4 regions of the Streptomyces solicamelliae genome follow, and region 3 is predicted to be linked to each of the others. Evidence: riboswitches for the same ligand, from Rfam matches in the RefSeq annotation. Region 3 holds a riboswitch; each other region holds the start of a gene.
The links. A riboswitch is a leader RNA that binds a small molecule or an ion and turns the genes downstream of it on or off. The one in region 3 is predicted to bind cyclic di-AMP.
Positions count from the first base shown of each region.

Region 1: it holds a riboswitch for cyclic di-AMP, as region 3 does, so the genes downstream of both, ABZO31_RS03800 (C40 family peptidase) here and ABZO31_RS15670 (M23 family metallopeptidase) in region 3, are expected to answer to the same signal.
Region 2: it holds a riboswitch for cyclic di-AMP, as region 3 does, so the genes downstream of both, ABZO31_RS09050 (transglycosylase SLT domain-containing protein) here and ABZO31_RS15670 (M23 family metallopeptidase) in region 3, are expected to answer to the same signal.
Region 4: it holds a riboswitch for cyclic di-AMP, as region 3 does, so the genes downstream of both, ABZO31_RS28045 (M23 family metallopeptidase) here and ABZO31_RS15670 (M23 family metallopeptidase) in region 3, are expected to answer to the same signal.

Region 1 covers NZ_CP160404.1:815,963-820,446, reverse strand. Annotated here, with positions in the region: gene bioB (biotin synthase BioB) at 1-490, opposite strand, end outside; gene ABZO31_RS03810 (8-amino-7-oxononanoate synthase) at 633-1,799, shown strand; gene ABZO31_RS03805 (ATP-binding protein) at 2,027-2,458, shown strand; gene ABZO31_RS03800 (C40 family peptidase) at 2,566-3,042, opposite strand; cyclic di-AMP (ydaO/yuaA leader) riboswitch at 3,046-3,245, opposite strand; gene ABZO31_RS03795 (hypothetical protein) at 3,550-3,855, opposite strand; gene ABZO31_RS03790 (ATP-dependent Clp protease proteolytic subunit) at 3,862-4,473, opposite strand.
Region 2 covers NZ_CP160404.1:1,958,837-1,963,320, forward strand. Annotated here, with positions in the region: gene ABZO31_RS09040 (heme oxygenase (biliverdin-producing)) at 1-238, shown strand, start outside; gene ABZO31_RS09045 (acyltransferase family protein) at 263-1,570, opposite strand; cyclic di-AMP (ydaO/yuaA leader) riboswitch at 1,919-2,105, shown strand; gene ABZO31_RS09050 (transglycosylase SLT domain-containing protein) at 2,109-2,960, shown strand; gene ABZO31_RS09055 (PhzF family phenazine biosynthesis protein) at 2,991-3,683, opposite strand; gene efeO (iron uptake system protein EfeO) at 3,954-4,484, shown strand, end outside.
Region 3 covers NZ_CP160404.1:3,392,361-3,396,844, forward strand. Annotated here, with positions in the region: gene ABZO31_RS15665 (PrsW family intramembrane metalloprotease) at 1-867, shown strand, start outside; gene ABZO31_RS15670 (M23 family metallopeptidase) at 899-1,945, opposite strand; cyclic di-AMP (ydaO/yuaA leader) riboswitch at 1,957-2,090, opposite strand; gene ABZO31_RS15675 (PP2C family protein-serine/threonine phosphatase) at 2,380-3,690, opposite strand; tRNA gene ABZO31_RS15680 (tRNA-Met) at 3,697-3,770, opposite strand; gene ABZO31_RS15685 (rhodanese-like domain-containing protein) at 3,866-4,351, opposite strand.
Region 4 covers NZ_CP160404.1:6,068,175-6,072,658, forward strand. Annotated here, with positions in the region: gene ABZO31_RS28025 (aspartate aminotransferase family protein) at 1-833, shown strand, start outside; gene ABZO31_RS28030 (helix-turn-helix domain-containing protein) at 932-1,552, shown strand; gene ABZO31_RS28035 (DUF6126 family protein) at 1,587-1,739, shown strand; gene ABZO31_RS28040 (tyrosine-protein phosphatase) at 1,740-2,552, opposite strand; cyclic di-AMP (ydaO/yuaA leader) riboswitch at 2,907-3,093, shown strand; gene ABZO31_RS28045 (M23 family metallopeptidase) at 3,098-4,042, shown strand; gene ABZO31_RS28050 (SGNH/GDSL hydrolase family protein) at 4,207-4,484, shown strand, end outside.

The sequences.
Region 1 (4,484 bases), 2.6 Mb from region 3:
ACGCGTCGGCGCCGGCGTCCTTGAGCCGCTCGGCCTGGCCGTCGGAGAGCAGACCGAGACAGGCGCAGACCTCGATGCCCTCGTTCTGCTCCTTGATCGTCTCGATCGTCTTCCCGACCCGCTCCACGTCCCGGTCCGTCGGACCGCGGCCGCTCGCGACCAGGCAGACCCGCTTCGCACCGCCCGCGACACCGGCGGCGGCCGCCTGGGAGGCCTCCTCCGGCTTCAGCCAGGTGTACTTGAGGATCCCGGCCGTGGAGCCGAGGCGCTGCGAGCAGTACGAGCAGTCCTCGGGGCACAGCCCGGACTTCAGGTTGACCAGGTAATTGAGCTTGACCCGGCGGCCGAACCACTGACGGCGCACCTTGCCGGCAGCGGCCACCACATCGAGCAGTTCGTCGTCGGAGGTCGCCAGCACGGCGAGCGCTTCTTCACGGGTCGGCAGCTCGCGCCGCAGGCCCTTCTCCACCAGCGTGTTCAGCAGGTCCATAAGGGCTGATCCTGACCTACGTCACGCCTTTCGGCCAAGGAGGATCCGAACAAACGGGCCCGTTCGAGGTGTGTGTATGACCACACCCCGACCTCGGCGTCCTGCGGTTAGGGTCTGTGCGCTGCCTACAAAAGGATCTGTCATGTCCCAGGCCGTGGACCCGCGCCGACGCGCGTTCGACTGGACCGACGCCGAGGCCCGCCGCCGTACGGACGCCGGACTCGTCCGGACGCTGCGCCCCCGCGCCGCCGAACCGGACGTCCTGGACCTCGCGAGCAACGACTACCTGGGCCTGACCCACCGTGCCGAGGTCAAGGAGGCGGCAGCCGAGGCCGCCCTGCGCTGGGGCGCCGGCTCCACCGGCTCGCGCCTGGTCACCGGCACGACGGCGCTGCACACCCGGCTGGACCGGGAGCTCGCCGCGTTCTGCGGCTTCGAGGCCGCCCTGGTCTTCTCCTCCGGCTACACCGCCAACCTCGCCGCGCTCACCGCGCTCGGCGGTCACGGCTCGCTGACCGTCTCGGACGCCGCCAACCACGCCTCCATCGTCGACGGCTGCCGCCTCTCCCGCGCCGAGACCGCGATCGTCCCGCACACCGACCCCGAGGCGGTACGCAAGACCCTCGACGCCCACCCGGGCCGCCGCGCCCTGGTGGTCTCCGACTCGGTGTTCTCCGTCGACGGCGACAAGGCCCCGCTGGCCGAGCTCGCCGCCGCCTGCCGCGCCCACGGCCCGGCCGCGCTGGTCGTGGACGACGCCCACGGCTTCGGCGTCCTCGGCGAGGGCGGCCGGGGCGCCCTGCACGAGGCGGGGCTCGCCGGCGACCCGGACGTGGTCGCCACCCTCACCCTGTCCAAGTCGCTGGGCAGCCAGGGCGGCGCGGTCCTCGGCCCGGCCAGGGTGATCGAGCACCTGGTCAACGCGGCCCGCACGTTCATCTTCGACACCGGCCTCGCCCCGGCCGCCGTCGGCGCCGCTCTCGCGAGCCTGCGGCTGATCCGCGAGGAGCCGGGACTCGCGGAGCGGGCCCGTACCGTCGCCGCCGCCCTGCACCGTGGGCTCACCGACGCCGGGCTGACCGCGGCCCGCCCCGACGCGGCGGTGGTGTCGGTGCACGCGCCCTCCCCGGACGCGGCGCTGCGCTGGGCCGCGGACTGCCGCGAACAGGGTCTGGGCGTCGGCTGCTTCCGGCCGCCGTCGGTGCCGGACGGCATCTCGCGGCTGCGGCTGACGGCCCGCGCCGACCTCACGGACCAGCAGGTCGACGAGGCCGTCGCCACGATCCTGCGCACGGCACCGGAGGCCTGACCTCCGGCGGACTCGGGGCCGGGGCCGGTGCCGGACTCGGGGCCGGGGTCCGGCCGTCGAGCAGACCGGCCCTCAAATGCGTTCTGGCATCGCAGAGTTCACCGCATCGAGCGACAGATTTACGCATATCTCCGTGAAACACCTCCCAGGTCCCCCGGAACGGTGGCACTCTGGCGCGAAGCGCAATCCGGGGCCGGGCGCCCCGGTGGGAAAGGGACAGCGTCGCCATGGCAGACCATCAAGAAGCAACCCTCACTCTGCCGAGCGATCCGGCCTCGGTCTCCACGGCCCGCAGATACGTCGCCGGCGTGCTCGCCGGCTGGGGCCTCGACGAGGGTTCCGAGACCTCCGACACCGTCCGTCTGATCGTCTCCGAACTGGCCACCAACGCCGTCCAGCACACCTTCGGCCAGTCGCCCACCTTCACCGTCGACGTCCGCCTCGAACGCGACGAGCAGCTGCACATCGGCGTCACCGACAGCCACCCCCGCTGGCCCCAGCGGCTGCCCGCCGCCGTCCAGCAGGACAACGGGCGCGGCATGGTGATCATCCGCTGGCTGACCGCCGAGTGCGGCGGCAGGCTCTCGGTCCGCCCGACCGACGACGGCGGCAAGACGGTCTGGATCGAACTCCCCTGGACCACCCCGTCCCCCAACTGACCCCGTCCCCCGACCGACAGGGGGTGACCGGCGGCGCGCTCGCCGGTCTCGGGCTCACCCTGCCGGCCGCCCCGGTGACGGGACACTGAACCGGGGCGGCCGCCGCGTCAGCGGACCCTGCCGTACCAGACCTTCGAGGACCAGATCCGGTCGAGCTTCACCCACGAGCCCGTCTTGGGGGAGTGCCAGATCCTGCCGTTCCCGGCGTAGATGCCGACGTGGTAGACGCGTCCGCCGGAGTGGAAGAAGACCAGGTCGCCCTTGGCCCGGCCGGAGGCCGCGATGTGCCGGGTCTTGTTGTACTGCTGCTGCGCCGTGCGGGGCAGCGCCTTGCCCGCGCGCTTGTACGAGTAGAGCGTGAGCCCCGAGCAGTCGAACCTGCTGGGCCCGGTCGCGCCGTACTTGTAGGGGGCGCCCTTCTTCGACGCGGCGACGCCGAGCGCCTTGCTCGCGTACACGGTGGCCGCCTCGGCCTCGGGCGCCGCGCCGGGGGCGAGGAGCGTGCCGCCGACGGCGGCGAGGGTCAGGGCCGATACGGCGCCGGCCCGGGAGAGCAGGGACGGGACATGAATCTGCGCAGACATGCGCAACCCTTCGTCAGCCGCCTGTGAAGGATGACCTGTCGGGTTCGGGCCCGAAGAAGCCCGGCCGCGGCTGCGGCTTCACCCCGAGGACCTGCCGTGGTCGTGCGTACGGCCGGTCCGTGTTGCCTGGGTCCTCCACTCCTGCCGATCCACTCTGTCGACCAGACGTCCGGAGCGGCGGCAGGACTCGGCGTCCGCCCGGACCGCCCCGCCGGGGATGGCGGGGGCTTGTCGTCGACAGGGATCTTGACCCAGCTCGTGCCGAAATCCGAGCTGAAACGAGGTGATGTGAGGCTGCTCACGACTGATCCGATCGGGTGGACAGGCAGTCTTTGTGATCAGCGGAGGTTTGGCGGATGAGCCCCGTACCAGCACCGGAATAGTTCATTCCGCCAAATGCGTACACCGGTTGCGCAACTCACCCGCGACACAAGTCGATTCGTCGACTACGCCGATCGAGCGAGGGTTCCTGCGACCGACTGGCCCTGGACACGACATGCGGAACTGTCAACTGGCGGAGGAGTCGGCCAGGGTGACCCGGTGTGCGCGGCGCTCGCCGTCCAACACCCGCAGGGCGCGCGCCAATGTGGCCGCGTGGACCTCGCTCTCCCCGCGCCGGTGCATGACTTCCAGGGCGTCCCGCAGGGCGACCGCCCGTCCCACCAGGGCCTGAGCCGCCCTCAGGGCCCCATAGGTATGCGATGCCCTGGATGGATTGATTCTCCCCAGTTGGTCGACGACTTCGAGGTACGCGTCGACCAACTCACCCTCGGCGCGGGTGAGGGCGGGGAGCGGCGGCAGTTCGGGGACCACCTGCGCTCACCTCGGTCCGGCGCCGCGGTTCTGCACCACGTGGTCCACGAGCCCGTACTCCACGGCCTGCCCGGCGTCGAAGACCGAGAGGCGGTCGAGGTCGGCGTCGATCCGCTCGCGGCTCTGCCCGGTGTGCTCGGTCAGCATCCCGGCGACCATGGCGCGCAGCCGCAGCATCTCCGCCGCCTGGATCTCCAGGTCGCTGGGCTGCCCCTGCACCGGCTCGTCCGTGCCCGGCTGCTCGAGCACGATGCGCGCCCCGGGCAGGGCCATCCGCTTGCCGGGCGCGCCGGCGGCGAGCAGGACGGCGGCCGTCGACACGGCCTGGCCGAGGCAGGTCGTCGCGACCTCGCAGGTGATGACCTGCATCGTGTCGTAGATCGAGGCCATGGCACTCGGCGAGCCGCCGGGCGAGTTGATGTAGAGCGCGATCTCCCGGTCGGGGTCGGCGTACTCGAGGTGCAGCAGCTGGGCGATCACGTCGTTCGCCGAGGTCTCGTCGATCGGCGTGCCGAGGAAGACGATCCGCTCCTCCAGGAGCTTGGAGTACGGATCGAGGGTGCGGCTCCCGTAGCTGGTGCGCTCGGTGAACTCGGGCAGGACGTAGCGGTTCTGCATGGCGGCGCCTC
Region 2 (4,484 bases), 1.4 Mb from region 3:
CCGCGACCGCGCCGAGCGCACCTGGGGCTTCGCCCGCAAGGGCGACGGCGTCCGCTTCTACGTCTTCGACGACATCGCCAACCCGGCCGCCTTCAAGCGCGGGTACCGCGAGCTCCTCGACGCCGTGCACGCGGACGACCTGGAGAAGCAGCGGATCGTCGACGAGTGCAAGCGCGCCTTCGACTACAACGGGGCCATGTTCCGCGAGCTGGCGGACGAGTTCCCGATGAGCGCGTAGGCCCCCGGGGCGGGGCCGGCGCCCTCACGCCGCGTCCGGGCCCCGCCGCCCGCCCCGGCCCGCCCGCTCCACCAGCAGCCAGCCCGTCAGCGCCGTCCCCACCGCCGCGGGGGCGCTCACGTGCACGGCGATCAGCAGGGCCGTGCGGCCTTCGAGCAGACCGCCGAAGCCGACCATCGACAGGCCCAGGACGCCGAGCAGCGCCAGCGTGATCCCCAGCGCCGCCACCGGACCGCCCTGCCCCGTGCCCGGCGCGACCGGCGCGGGGCGCTCGAAGCGGCGGAAGGCGGCGACCAGGCCCGCCGTGAGCAGCGCCGCGGCCGCGATCCGTACCGGCGCCTGGGCCCACCACGCGGCCGTCGCCGGGGCCGGGAGCTCCGCGCCCAGGGCGAGCAGCGCACCGTACACGCCGAGCATCGCCGACAGGTGCCACAGGAACGCGGTCATCGCGATCCCGTTCGCCGCCACGACCTTGTGCCAGACGTTCGCCCGCGCCACGAACCGGGTACCGGGGCCGCGCAGCAGCTCGACGGCGCCGACCAGCCAGAGGCCGTGGAAGAGCAGGGCCAGCGTCGGCGGGGCCATGTTGGAGACCTTCTCGCCGGGCATCCCGACCATCGAGAGCGGGTACGGGCCGAGGGCCACGAGCAGTCCCGCGCCGGTGAGACCGACGGCGGCGAGCGCGCTCGGCAGCCGGATCATCCCGTCGGCGCGCAGGAACCCGAGCTGATGCACCGCCAGCCAGACGAACGCGAAGTTCAGGAACTCCACGTACGGCACGTCCGCCGCGAACCGCAGCGCGTCCACCGCGGCCGCCGCGGCCACCAGCGCGCCGAACGCGCCCCAGCCGTACCGCTCGTGGAGCTTCAGCAGCGGCGGGGTGAAGGCGACCATCGCCAGGTAGATGCCGATGAACCACAGCGGCTGGGCGACGAGTCGCAGCGCCACGCCCGTCAGGCCCCGGTCCGCGCCGAGGAGTTGGACGACGAGGGCGAGCGCGCCCCACACCCCGATGAACACCATCGTGGGCCGCAGCAGCCGTTGCAGCCGGGCGCGCAGGAACGCCGCGTACGCCGGACGGGAGCGGTGCGCGAGGGCGTGCGAGAAGCCGCCGACGTAGAAGAAGACCGGCATGATCTGGAACACCCAGGTCACGAGCTGGAGTTCCGGTACGACGGCCAGCAGGTTGCCCACGGTGCCGTCCGCCGTGACGGCGGCCATCAGCCAGTGCCCGAACACGACGACGCCGAGCGAGACGACCCGCAGCAGGTCGACGTACCGGTCCCGGGTGGCCGGTGTGTTGGCGGCGAGTTCCCGCGCGCTGATTCCCATGCGGACACGGTGCCGCGCCCGGCCGCAACGCCGTCAGGGCTCGGATACTCAGGCGGGGCCTGAGTACGTCGTCACGATTCGGACATACCGCCGCAAGACTTTCATTGCGCAGTTAATATCCCTTGTCACGTCTTTTGGGAATTCGGTTTTCCCTTTCCGGCATTCCGCCCCGCACCCCCGTGATGTCCGTCACGCGACCATGGCGCGCCCCCCTGCCGCACCACCCCCGAGCCCGTGCGCCGCAAGGCAGTTCGGACTTTTCCGTCCCGCCCGAAATGATCGAGAACAATTGATCAGTCAATTCGCGTCTTGTTTCCCGTCGCATTTCTCGCCTACGTTCGCGTCGACCCGGACGGATCGCCGAATCCTGCCACCGTCCGTAAAAACGACCGAGCACTACCCGTCGGCAGGAGCGGGGGACCCACGAATGCGCCGGCGCGGAATCCCGCGGCGGCTCGGGGTGAAGCCGCCGTGTGCGGCCGGGCAGCTCCAGCCCGAACCCGACAGCTCACCCCGAAGGCGCCGGAGAGGAACGACCATGCCCGCATCCGGTAAGCACCGCCGCCCCAAGCGCCGTCCCCTGCGCCGTGGCATCGCCATGGCCGGTACCGGCGGCGCCGCGCTCGCGCTGCCGCTGATCCCGACCGGCGCCCAGGCCGCCGCCCCGCAGCAGGCCGCCCCCGCCACGACGACCACCGCCGCCACCGCCGCCGTCGAAAAGATCACGGCCGCTCTTCCGCAGGCCGCGCCGAAAGCCGCGCCGAAGTCCTACACCGTCGTGCGCGGCGATTCCCTTTCGGTGATCGCCGAGGAGCATCGAATTTCCGGCGGCTGGAAGAGCCTCTACCGGAACAACAAGGCCGCGGTGGGTGACAATCCGTCACTCATTCACCCGGGTCTGCGTCTTTCCCTCGGAAAGAAGGCCGTCGCCGCCCCCGCCAAGCCGAAGGCGCCCGCCTCCAGCGAGCGCGCGAGCCGGTCCGCCGAGCGCACCGCCCCGGCCAAGTCCACGCCCGCCAAGTCCGCTCCGGCCAAGACCGTCGCCCGCGACGCCGGGCCCAAGGCCTACACGAACACCCTCGACGGCTGGATCAACGAGGCCCTGGACGTCATGGCCGAGCACGGCATCCCCGGCTCGTACGAGGGCATCCACCGCAACATCATGCGCGAGTCCTCCGGCAACCCCCTCGCCATCAACAACTGGGACTCCAACGCCGCCAAGGGCACCCCGTCCAAGGGCCTGCTCCAGGTGATCGACCCGACGTTCCGGGCCTACCACGTGCCGGGCACGTCCAACGACCCGTACGACCCGGTCGCCAACATCACCGCCGCGTGCAACTACGCCGCGGACCGGTACGGCTCCATCGACAACGTCTTCGGGGCGTACTAGGGGCGTACGGGACGGCCGGGCGGCCGGGGCTCAGACCGACAGGGTCCGCTCCAGCCGCACCCGGCCGCCCAGCTCGATCACTCCGTCCGGGCCGGGGGCCGTCAGCAGCTGCGACCCCCGGCCCTGGGTGATGTTCAGCGCCCGGCCCAGCTCGGCCGTGAGCAGCAGGGCGGCCGCGCCGGTCGCCTCGTCCTCGTCGATGCCGTCCCCGCGCCCCGGGAACGCCCGGGCGCGCACCCGGCCGGCGGCCTCGTCCTCCCAGGCCCAGGCGTAGATCCACTCCCCCGGCTCGGGGACGTCCAGCGCGTCGACCTCCTCCGCAGAGGCGTACCGCCGCAGAGTGCGCGGCGGAGCCCATTCCGCGCGGGCCTCGATCCAGGTGAACTCGCCGTCCCCGCGCACCCACACCTCGCCGGCCGGCGGCCGGACGACCTCCAGGTCGAGCAGCCAGGCCGCGCCGACCACCGGGTGCCCGGCGAACGGCAGCCGCAGGCCGGGGGTGTAGATGTCGACGCTGCCCCACTCCGGGTCGTCGACGAACACCGTCTCGCTGAAGCCGAGCTCCTTGGCGAGCGCCTGCCGGGACGCCTCGTCGGGGTGGCCGCGCCCGTCGCGTACGACGCCGAGGGCATTGCCGTACCGGCCGTCGCCGGCGCAGAAGACCCGCAGGACGTCGATGTCGGTCGCACCGTCGGTCGTACGGCTCGTCACGGTCGTGTTCATGGCGGAATTCAAGCATCAGGGCGCCCCTCTGCGCTGCTCCTGTCCGGAATCGGCGAAACAGGGACAGAACGCCCCGCTTGACCGGGAGTTGACCCGCTCATGGCATGGCCATGAGGGCCTCGTGACCAGGCCGTGTCCGGGCCGGCCGGGCTGAGAGCCGAATCACTGGACGGACGGGTATGGCCGAGGTAAGGCTGAGCTAAGTTAGGTCCGCCTCACCGACCTGCACGGCCGTTTCGCGCGCCCGTGCCGACCTCCCCGGGAGCCCCTATGCGAGCCGTCCGCCTGTCCGTCGTCACCGCCGCCGCCACCGCGGCGGCTCTGACCGCCGTCACGGGCTGCGCAGAGAAGAGCGACGCGAAGGGCGGCACCGGCGGCGCGGTCGCCGTCGTCGCCAAGGACGACTCCTGCGAGGTCTCGGACAAGGAGTTCCCGGCCGGCCACGTCGAGCTGGCCGTCGAGAACAAGGGCAGCAAGGTCACCGAGGTCTACATCCTCTTCCCGGACGACCGCATCGTCACCGAGCGCGAGAACATCGGCCCCGGCACCAAGGCGAAGATCACCGCAGAGGTGAAGGCCGGCGACTACGAGATCGCCTGCAAGCCCGGCATGAAGGGCGACGGCATCCGCCAGAAGGTCACCGTCACCGGCGGCGGCAAGACCGCGAAGCGCTCCCCCGAGATGGACGCCGCGGTCGCCGCGTACCGCCAGTACGTGCAGGCCCAGGCCGACGAGACGCTGCCGAAGGTGAAGGTCTTCACCGACGCCGTCCGCGCCGGGAACATCGAGGCCGCGAAGAAG
Region 3 (4,484 bases):
GAGGAGAGCGTCAAGGGCGCCGCCCTGCTCCTGTTCCTCCTGCTGCGCCGCCGCACTTTCACCGGCCTCGTCGACGGCGTGGTCGTCGCCGGCTTCGTCGCGACCGGCTTCGCCTTCACCGAGAACATCCTCTATCTGGGCAGCGCCTTCGGTGAGGACCTGGCGACCGGCACGGGCGTCGTCGGCTCCAAGACCGTCGGGACCTTCTTCGCGCGGATCGTGCTGTCGCCGCTCGCACACCCGCTGTTCACCGTCTTCACCGGCATCGGCTTCGGCCTCGCCGCCGCCACCGCCCGCCGGCACCGGGTCCGGCGCGTCCTGCTGCCGCTCGGCGGGCTGCTCCTGGCGATGGGCGTGCACGCGCTGTGGAACGGCTCGGCCGTCCGCAGCCCGCTCGGCTTCCTCGCGGTGTACGGGGCGTTCATGGTGCCGGCCCTGGCGCTGCTGACCTGGCTCGCGATCTGGAGCCGGCAGCGCGAGCTGCGCACCATATCCGGGCGGCTCCCGGCGTACGCGGCGGCCGGCTGGCTGGCCCCCGCCGAACCGCTCGCGCTCTCCTCGATGCGGGCCCGCGCGATGGCCCGCTCCTTCGCCTCCGCCGCGTACGGGCCGGCCGCGGCGCGCGCGGTGCACGAGTACGAGGTCTTCGCGACCAGCCTGGCCTTCCTGCGCGACCGCGCCCACCGGGGGACGGCGGGCGCGGACTTCACCGCACGGGAGCAGGAGCTGCTGCACCACCTGTGGCAGCGCAAGGAGTTCGCGTCACCGGCGCTCACGTACGCGGCGGGGGCGACGGGCCGGTTCCGTCCGGCTCCGCCGCCCCCGCCGCACCGCGACTACACGGGTCCCAACCCGTACCGCGCCTGAGGTTCGACGGGCGCGCGGGTCGGACGGTCTGTCAGATGTTCTGGCCCTTGTCCCGCAGCCAGGCCGCCGGGTCGATGCCCGCGCCGCTCGCGGTGTGGACCTCCAGGTGGAGGTGGGGGCCGGTCACGTTGCCGGTCGCGCCGACGCGGCCGATGGTGTCGCCGGTGGTCACCGTCTGGCCCGCGCTCACGGTCATCGAGGACAGGTGGGCGTACCAGACCTCGGTGCCGTCCTCGAGCTCGAGGACGATCCGGTAGCCGTACGAGCCGGACCAGCCCGCCGACTTGATGGTGCCGCCGTGCACGGCCTTCACCGGGGTGCCGGTGGGCGCGGCGAAGTCGAGGCCGGTGTGGTAGCCGGAGGACCACATCGAGCCGGCCTGGCCGTACTCGGAGGTGATCGTGTACGAGGACGTCGGCAGCGCGTAGCTGGCGGCGAGCGCCGCCCGGCGGGCCGCCTCCTCCTTGGCCTTGGCCTCCGCCTCGGCCTTCGCCTTCGCCTCGGCGGCGGCCTTCTCCGCGGCGGCGGCCGCGGTCTGCTGGGCCTTCGCCTCGGCGGCGGCCTTCTCGGCGGCCGCCTTCTCCGCGGCGGCCTTGGCCTCGGCGTCGGCCGTCGCCTGCTGCTGCTCGGCCTGGGCCAGGATGCGGGCGCGCAGGGCCTCGCCCGCGTCGGCCGCCTCGATGGAGCCGGTCTGGCCTCCGTCGGCGGCGGGCAGGCTCAGGGACGCCTGGGTGAGCGGGCCGACGTTGTTGTCGGTCTCGGCGTCGTCCGCGAGCAGGGTGCCGACGCCGGGCAGGTCCTCGGCGGCGGGCAGGTTCATGTCCGGCAGCGAGATCGCGACCGGGGGCTTCTCCTTGGCGGTGGCCAGGCCACCCGCGCCGACCGCGGCGATGACGCCGACACCGAGGACGGTGGAGCTGCGGGCGATGCTGCGCTGCTTGACGACGCGGTGCCGGCCGCGGTTCGGACGGAGCGTGTCCTCGCTGGGGTTCCACTCCTCCTGGTACTCGCCTCCCCCAGCCATCGGGGCGCCGTAGGCGTCGAAGTGGGTCTCGCGAGCAGCAGGGTTGGACGCCACGGAGGCGTACTCCTTTCCTTCCTTCTCGCCTACCGGGTTAGCTGACGGGTTCGGAGCAGGAAGGTCTCCTACGGGCCAAATTCGACCCGATTCACCCCAATTGGTGGTTCCCCGGTTCCCTTGCGGGATTCGGCGCGTGCGCACGGTGCCGTCTCTTGCGACGACTGGGACGACCGCGCTGCGTTATCGAACGTTAATAGACACGTGGGCCCGATTCCAAGCTGTTCCTCTTGATCGTTCCGGGCATTGGCCTGGACTTAACCTGCCAGAACAGGGTGGAAACGGGCGAGTTGACCGCCCCGATGTCGAGACTCGGCCAAGAGTTCATGAAGTGACAACACGTCAGCGTTACCTCTCCGAGATCCTTCCCTCACGGACCGTCACAGCGGCATCGTCACGGCACCACCGGCATCGTCACGGCACCACCGGCATCGTCACGGCACCACCGGCATCGTCCGCCGCCGCTCCGGCTGGCCCTCCGCCGGCCGGCTCACCGCCAGCAGCGCCATGTCGTCCGTCGAACCGCCTCCGGTGTGCCGGCGCACGTCGTCGACCAGCGCGTCCAGAAGCTCGTCCGGGCCCGGGAAGATCCGGCCGGCGAGCCGCTCCCCCGGTGCGTAGAAGACGCCGTCGCCGTCACGCGCCTCGGACAGCCCGTCCGTGTAGAAGAGGAGCGTCGCGCCGGCCGGGTACGGCCGCTCGTCGACCCGGTCCGGCCAGGCCGCCAGATCGCCCATGCCGAGCGGCAGCGCGGCCTGGCTCGGCGTCAGCCGCTCCAGCCCCCCGTCCGCGTACAGCAGCAGCGGCTCCGGATGGCCCCGGTTCACGATCCGCACCCGGGCCGGGCCGCTCGGGATCTCGGCGAGCACGGCGGTGGTGAAGCCCTCGAAGGCGTCCAGGCTGTCGCGCCGCCGGCCCTCCCGGGCCAGCGCCCGCTCCAGCCGCATTGCCACGCCCTCCAGCGCGGCCTCCTGCTCGGCCGCCTCGCGGAACGCGCCGATGATCACCGCCACCGCCTCCACCGCGTCGAGCCCCTTGCCGCGCACGTCGCCGACGACGAGCCGCACCCCGTGCGGGGTGTCCTGGACGGCGAACAGGTCGCCGCCGATGAACGCGTCCGCCTGCGCCGCCTCGTACCGGGCCGCCACGTGCAGCCCGCCGATCCGCTGGGCGGGCGTGGGCAGCACCGCCTTCTGCGCCGCCTCGGCGACGACCCGCGCGGACGCGAGCTTCTCGCCACTTCGCCGCACCACCTTGTTGATCAGCAGCGAGAGCATCGAGACCGTCAGGACGGTGACGGTCTCGATCACCGCGGGCACGTCGGTGGCCGTGTCGTTGTACGTGTGCAGCGCCACGCTGAACACGACGGCCACGACGGCCGTCAGCAGCGTGGTGCGGAACGAGTAGAACGGCGCGGCGATCAGCGGGGCGGCGGAGTAGAACGGGGCGGCGGTGTACTCCGGCGGCGTGGCCAGGTCGAAGACGGACCCGCCGAGGATCAGGAGCGCGGGCAGGGCGCGGACGAACCGCCGCTCGCCCGGAGGCCTCTCCCTGTCGCTTCCGCCCGCCGACGATCGTCGCCCCACCTGTGCTCTCCCTGCCGGTCCGCCCGAGCTGCGGACGGTACTCCGCCCCGTCCAGGCTGGCCGGAGCCGCGCCGGGCGGCGACCCGCCGTCCGCCGTCCGGGTGACACAGGCCCCGGAATGCACGAGGGCCCGGATCCACAATGGATCCGGGCCCTCATCTTCAGTAGCGGGGACAGGATTTGAACCTGCGACCTCTGGGTTATGAGCCCAGCGAGCTACCGAGCTGCTCCACCCCGCGTCGGTGAACCCAACAGTACGTCATCCGGAGCAGCATCGGAAATCGGATTTCGGCACAGCGGCGTGACCCTGGTCTCACCGGCCCTGATCAGCGGCTCAGCAGCCGCAGTCGGCGGCGTCGACCGGCGCGGTCAGCGGGTCGGCGGCGCGCTGCGCCGGACCCTCCCAGGTCTCGTACGCGAAGCCCTCGCGCACCCAGTACTCGAAGCCGCCGAGCATCTCCTTCACCTGGTAGCCGAGCTCGGCGAGGGCGAGCGCGGCGCGGGTCGCGCCGTTGCAGCCGGGGCCCCAGCAGTACGTGACGACCGGCACGGACCGGTCGAGGAGCCGCCCGGCCTGCTCCGCGATCTGCGCGGTCGGCAGGTGGAGCGCGCCGGGGACGTGGCCCTGATCCCAGGACGCGGTGGAGCGCGAGTCGAGGAGCACGAAGCCCGGGTCGCCGCCGGCCGCGAGCGCGGCGGCGACGTCGGAGACGTCGGCGTGGAAGGCGAGGCTCGCGGAGAAGTAGGCGGCTGCCGCGGCCGGCGAGGCGGGCGGGACGCGGAGGACCGGGTTGGCGTACTGGGCGGGTGAGGTGTTCATGCCTGTGAACCTACGGGCGAAGATCATCGGGCTGAAGGGAGGATCCCCGGCACTTGCCGCGATCGGCCGGGGATTCCCGCGCGCTGGGTGCGCCACGGCGGGGATCTCACGTGCCGGGACGGTACCGGGAGGA
Region 4 (4,484 bases), 2.7 Mb from region 3:
ACCTGGACGCCCTGGAGCGGGAGCTGCGCCGCGGCGACGTGGCCGCGCTGATCGTCGAGCCGATCCAGGGCAAGGGGGTGCACGAGGCGCCGCCCGGCTGGCTGCGCGCCGCGCAGGAGCTGCTGCACCGGCACAAGGCGCTCCTGATCGCCGACGAGGTGCAGACCGGCCTCGGCCGGACCGGCGACTTCTACGCGTACCAGCACGAGGACGGCGTCGAGCCGGACCTGGTCTGCGTGGCGAAGGCCCTGTCCGGCGGGTACGTGCCGGTCGGCGCGACGCTCGGCAAGGACTGGATCTTCAAGAAGGTCTACTCGTCCATGGACCGGGTCCTGGTCCACTCCGCCAGCTTCGGCGGCAACGCCCAGGCCATGGCCGCCGGGCTCGCGGTGCTGGCGGTGATGGAGCAGGAGGGGACGGTCGCGCACGTCCGGCGGGTCGGCGGGCTGCTCAAGGCCCGGCTCGAGGAGCTGGTGCCGCGCTACGAGCTGCTGCACGAGGTCCGCGGCCGGGGGCTGATGATCGGGATCGAGTTCGGCCGGCCCTCGTCGCTGGGCCTGCGCAGCCGCTGGACGATGCTCCAGACGGCCCGGAAGGGGCTCTTCGCGCAGATGGTGGTGGTCCCGCTGCTGCAGCGGCACCGGATCCTCACCCAGGTGTCCGGGGACCACCTGGAGGTGATCAAGCTGATCCCGCCGCTGATCGTGGACGAGGCGGACGTGGACCGGTTCGTCACGGCGTTCACGGCCGTGATGGACGACGCGCATGCCGGCGGCGGGCTGATGTGGGACTTCGGGAAGACGCTGGTCAGGCAGGCGGTGGCGCAGCGCTGAGCACCCTGCGGTGAGCCGGTGGGGGAGCGGGCGGCGGGAGTTTTTGCCTCTCGGGCAAGAAAGTTGCCTCTGAGGAAAGGTCCTGGCGGAATGGAGGCATGGAGCACGACCACCTCCCCGGGGAGCCCGCCCCGGACGCCCTGCCGGACGTCGCCCCCCAGCTGCGTGGACTGCGCCGCCGCCGGGGGCTGACCCTGGAGACCGCCGCCCAGCGCGCCGGTCTCTCGCCGGCCCATCTGTCCCGGCTCGAGACGGGCCGCCGGCAACCCTCGCTGCCGATGCTGCTGGCCCTCGCCCGTATCTACGGTACGACGGTCTCCGCGCTCCTGGGGGAGGTCTCCCCGGAGTACGACCCCATCGTCCGGGCCGGCCGGTCCGAGCCGGTGGAGGCGGACGGCTGGGTGTACCACCAGGCGGGTGGCGCCGGCCGGGCGCTGCAGGCGCTGCGGGTGCACGTCCCGCACGCCACCCGGGCCGACATCGTGCGGGTCCACCCCGGCGAGGAGTGGATCCACGTGCTGCGCGGCCAGGTGCGGCTGGCCCTCGGCGACACCGTGCACGTCCTCGACCCGGGGGACAGCGCGCACTTCGACTCGCTCACCCCGCACCGCATCGGCGCCGCCACTCCCGACGGCGCGGACGTGCTCTTCGTCCACACGCTGCTGCAGACCCCCGCCGCCGAGCTGTGCCTCGGCGACCCGGGTCCGCATCGCCGCTGAACTCTCGCCGTTGAACTCTCAGGAGGTACCCGACATGTCCGACAAGTCAGCCGCCGTCACCGGCGAGGAGCGCGGGGGCGGCAGGTTCCCCAAGGGCCTGGTGCTGCGCCTCTTCGCCTACCTGATCGCCGGCCACCTCTTCGCCGGCTTCCTGTACCTGCTCTTCGCCCTCGGCGGCCAGAACTAGCTACCCCTGCGTGAGCAGCCGGGCCCGCAGCAGCTCGCGGGTCCCGGCGGAGAGCTTCAGGCCCTCCGTGAGGTAGCCCTCGACCGAGCCGTACGTCTCGTCCATCTGGGCGAACGCGGCCCGCAGGTAGTCGACGCGGGCGTCGAACAGCGGGCTCAGCAGCTCCATGACCGCGGGCGACATCCCGTCCGGGGCGGTGGAGCTGCGGTGCACCTTGTAGCGGCGGTGCGGCTCGTTGGACTTCACGTAGTCGGCCTCGATGGCCTCCCGCTCGACGCCGACCGCGAGCAGCGACACCGCGATCGACAGTCCGGCGCGGTCCTTGCCCGCCGCGCAGTGCATCAGTGCCGGCACGCTGTCCTCGGCCAGGGCGTGCACGATCCGGCTGTGCTCGGGCGCCCGCTGCACAATCATCTTCCGGTATGAATCGGACATTCGGGCGGCCGCCTTGCCGTCCCCGAGCATCTCCCGCAGCGTCGCCAGGTCGCCCGACCGCACCAGCTTCCAGAACTCCTTGCCGTCCGCCGGATCGTTCAGGGGTATGTGCACGTTCCGCGTGCCGGGCAGCTCCACGTCCAGGCCCTCGAAGGCCCGGTCCGCCTCGTTGCGGAAGTCGAAGACCGTGTGCAGGCCGAGCGTCGACAGGAACGCCGCGTCCTCGGCGGTGGCGTGGGCCAGGTGACCGCTGCGGAACAGCCGGCCCGGCGCCACGGACCGGCCGTCCGCGGTCGGCAGGCCCGCCACGTCACGGAAGTTGCGAACGCCCGTCAGCTCGGGTTCGGTCGGCGGGGCCTGGGGCGTCTGCTGCGTCACGGCTGCTCCTGGTGCTCGATGGCGAGAAGAGATCGGTTCCTGGGGCAATCATCCAGGGTCGCCGCCCGGCGGCGCACCCCGCCGGGCGGTAATGGGCTTTCTGTCCGAATTGAGGGCTTCGATATAACGCGCCCTGATTGCAGGGGAGATGGGTTCGGGGGAGTGAGCAGCGTCATAACCGTGACCGTCCGTGCCTGATCATTTTTCCCAAATGCCGTGTGCGGAAAGGAACGCGAAGATCCGTCATCCACGGAGGGTGACCGGAATTCCGGAGGGAAATTCCCGGCGAAGAATGCGAACGGGAATTCGTGGCTTGTTCCTCGCGACTCGGCTCGTCTAGCGTCACGCTCACTCCGGTCGGACCCGCCGAATCCTGCCACCGTCCGGATTTCCGCACCCACCCACGTACGGCAGGAGCGGGGGACCCAGGTAACACGCCGTTCCTCGACCAAGGACGGCTCGGGGTGAAGTCGCGCATCGCGCGGCCGGACAACTCCAGTCCGAACCCGACAGCTCACCTCGCAGGCGACGGAGAGGAATTCGCCATGCCCACGAAGGGTAAGCATCGCCGTCCCAAGGCCAATCCGCTGACCCGCGGCATCGTCGCCGCCGGAGCGGGCGGCGCCGTCGTCGCTCTGCCGCTGTTCGGCGCCACCGGCGCCCACGCGGCCGAGCAGTCCGCCCCCGCGGCCGCCGAGCGCGTCGCCGCCGTGGCCGCCGCGCAGCCGGCCGCCGCCCCGCAGGCCGCCACCGCCAAGGCGAAGGCCAAGGCGAAGATCTACTCCGTCGTCCGCGGCGACTACCTGTCCAAGATCGCCGCGGAGCACGACCTCGCCGGCGGCTGGAAGAAGCTCTACGCGGACAACCGCCAGGTCGTCGGCGACAACCCGTCGCTGATCTTCCCGGGCATGAAGCTCACCCTCGGCGCCAAGTCCACGGCCAAGGCCCCCGCCGCCAAGCCCGCGGCCAAGCCCGCCGCCAAGGCCGAGCGCAAGGCCGCGCCGAAGCCCGCCCCGAAGGCCAAGGCCGCCGACGAGACCCGCAGCTCCCGCAGCGCCGAGCGCGCGGCCGCCCCGGCCGCCGCCTCCGGCTGGTTCGCCCCCGTCGAGGGCGGCGTCTCCACCGCGTACCGCGCCTCCGGCTCGATGTGGTCCTCCGGCTACCACACCGGTGTCGACTTCATGGCCTCCTCCGGCACCAACGTCCGCGCCGTCGGCGCCGGCACCGTGGTCTCCGCCGGCTGGGGCGGCGCTTACGGCAACGAGGTCGTCATCCAGCACGCCGACGGCAGCTACTCGCAGTACGCCCACCTCTCCTCGCTCGCCGTCTCGGCCGGCGAGAGCGTGCGCGGCGGCCAGCAGATCGGGCTCTCCGGCTCGACCGGCAACTCCAGCGGCCCGCACCTGCACTTCGAGATCCGCACCGGCCCGAGCTACGGCTCGGACGTCGACCCGCTGGCCTACCTGCGCAGCCACGGCGTCTCGATCTGACGCACGCCGCACGAGCGGCCCACGGGAGGCCCGGCACGTACCCACGTGCCGGGCCTCCGGCGTATTCCGAATTGGGGAGATCTTGACCGGTGGCGTATCTCACCCTGCGTCAACCCCTCCTTACGGTCGCGTAGGTCACATCCGGGACGGAATGATGCACCCTCGTGGCAGACGATTCGAGATCCAGAGACAGTGACGCATTCGGGTCGTACGCGGCGATCGGCGACAGCTTCACCGAGGGCGTCGGCGACCCGGCCCCGGACGGCACCTTCGTCGGCTGGGCGGACCGGTTCGCGGTCCTGCTCGCCGACCAGCTCCCCGAGCCCGACGCGTTCCGGTACGCGAACCTCGCGGTGCGCGGCAGGCTCCTCGACCAGATCGTGGAGGAGCAGGTGCCGCGCGCCAAGGAGCTCGCCCCCGACCTGGTGACCTTCTGCGCGGG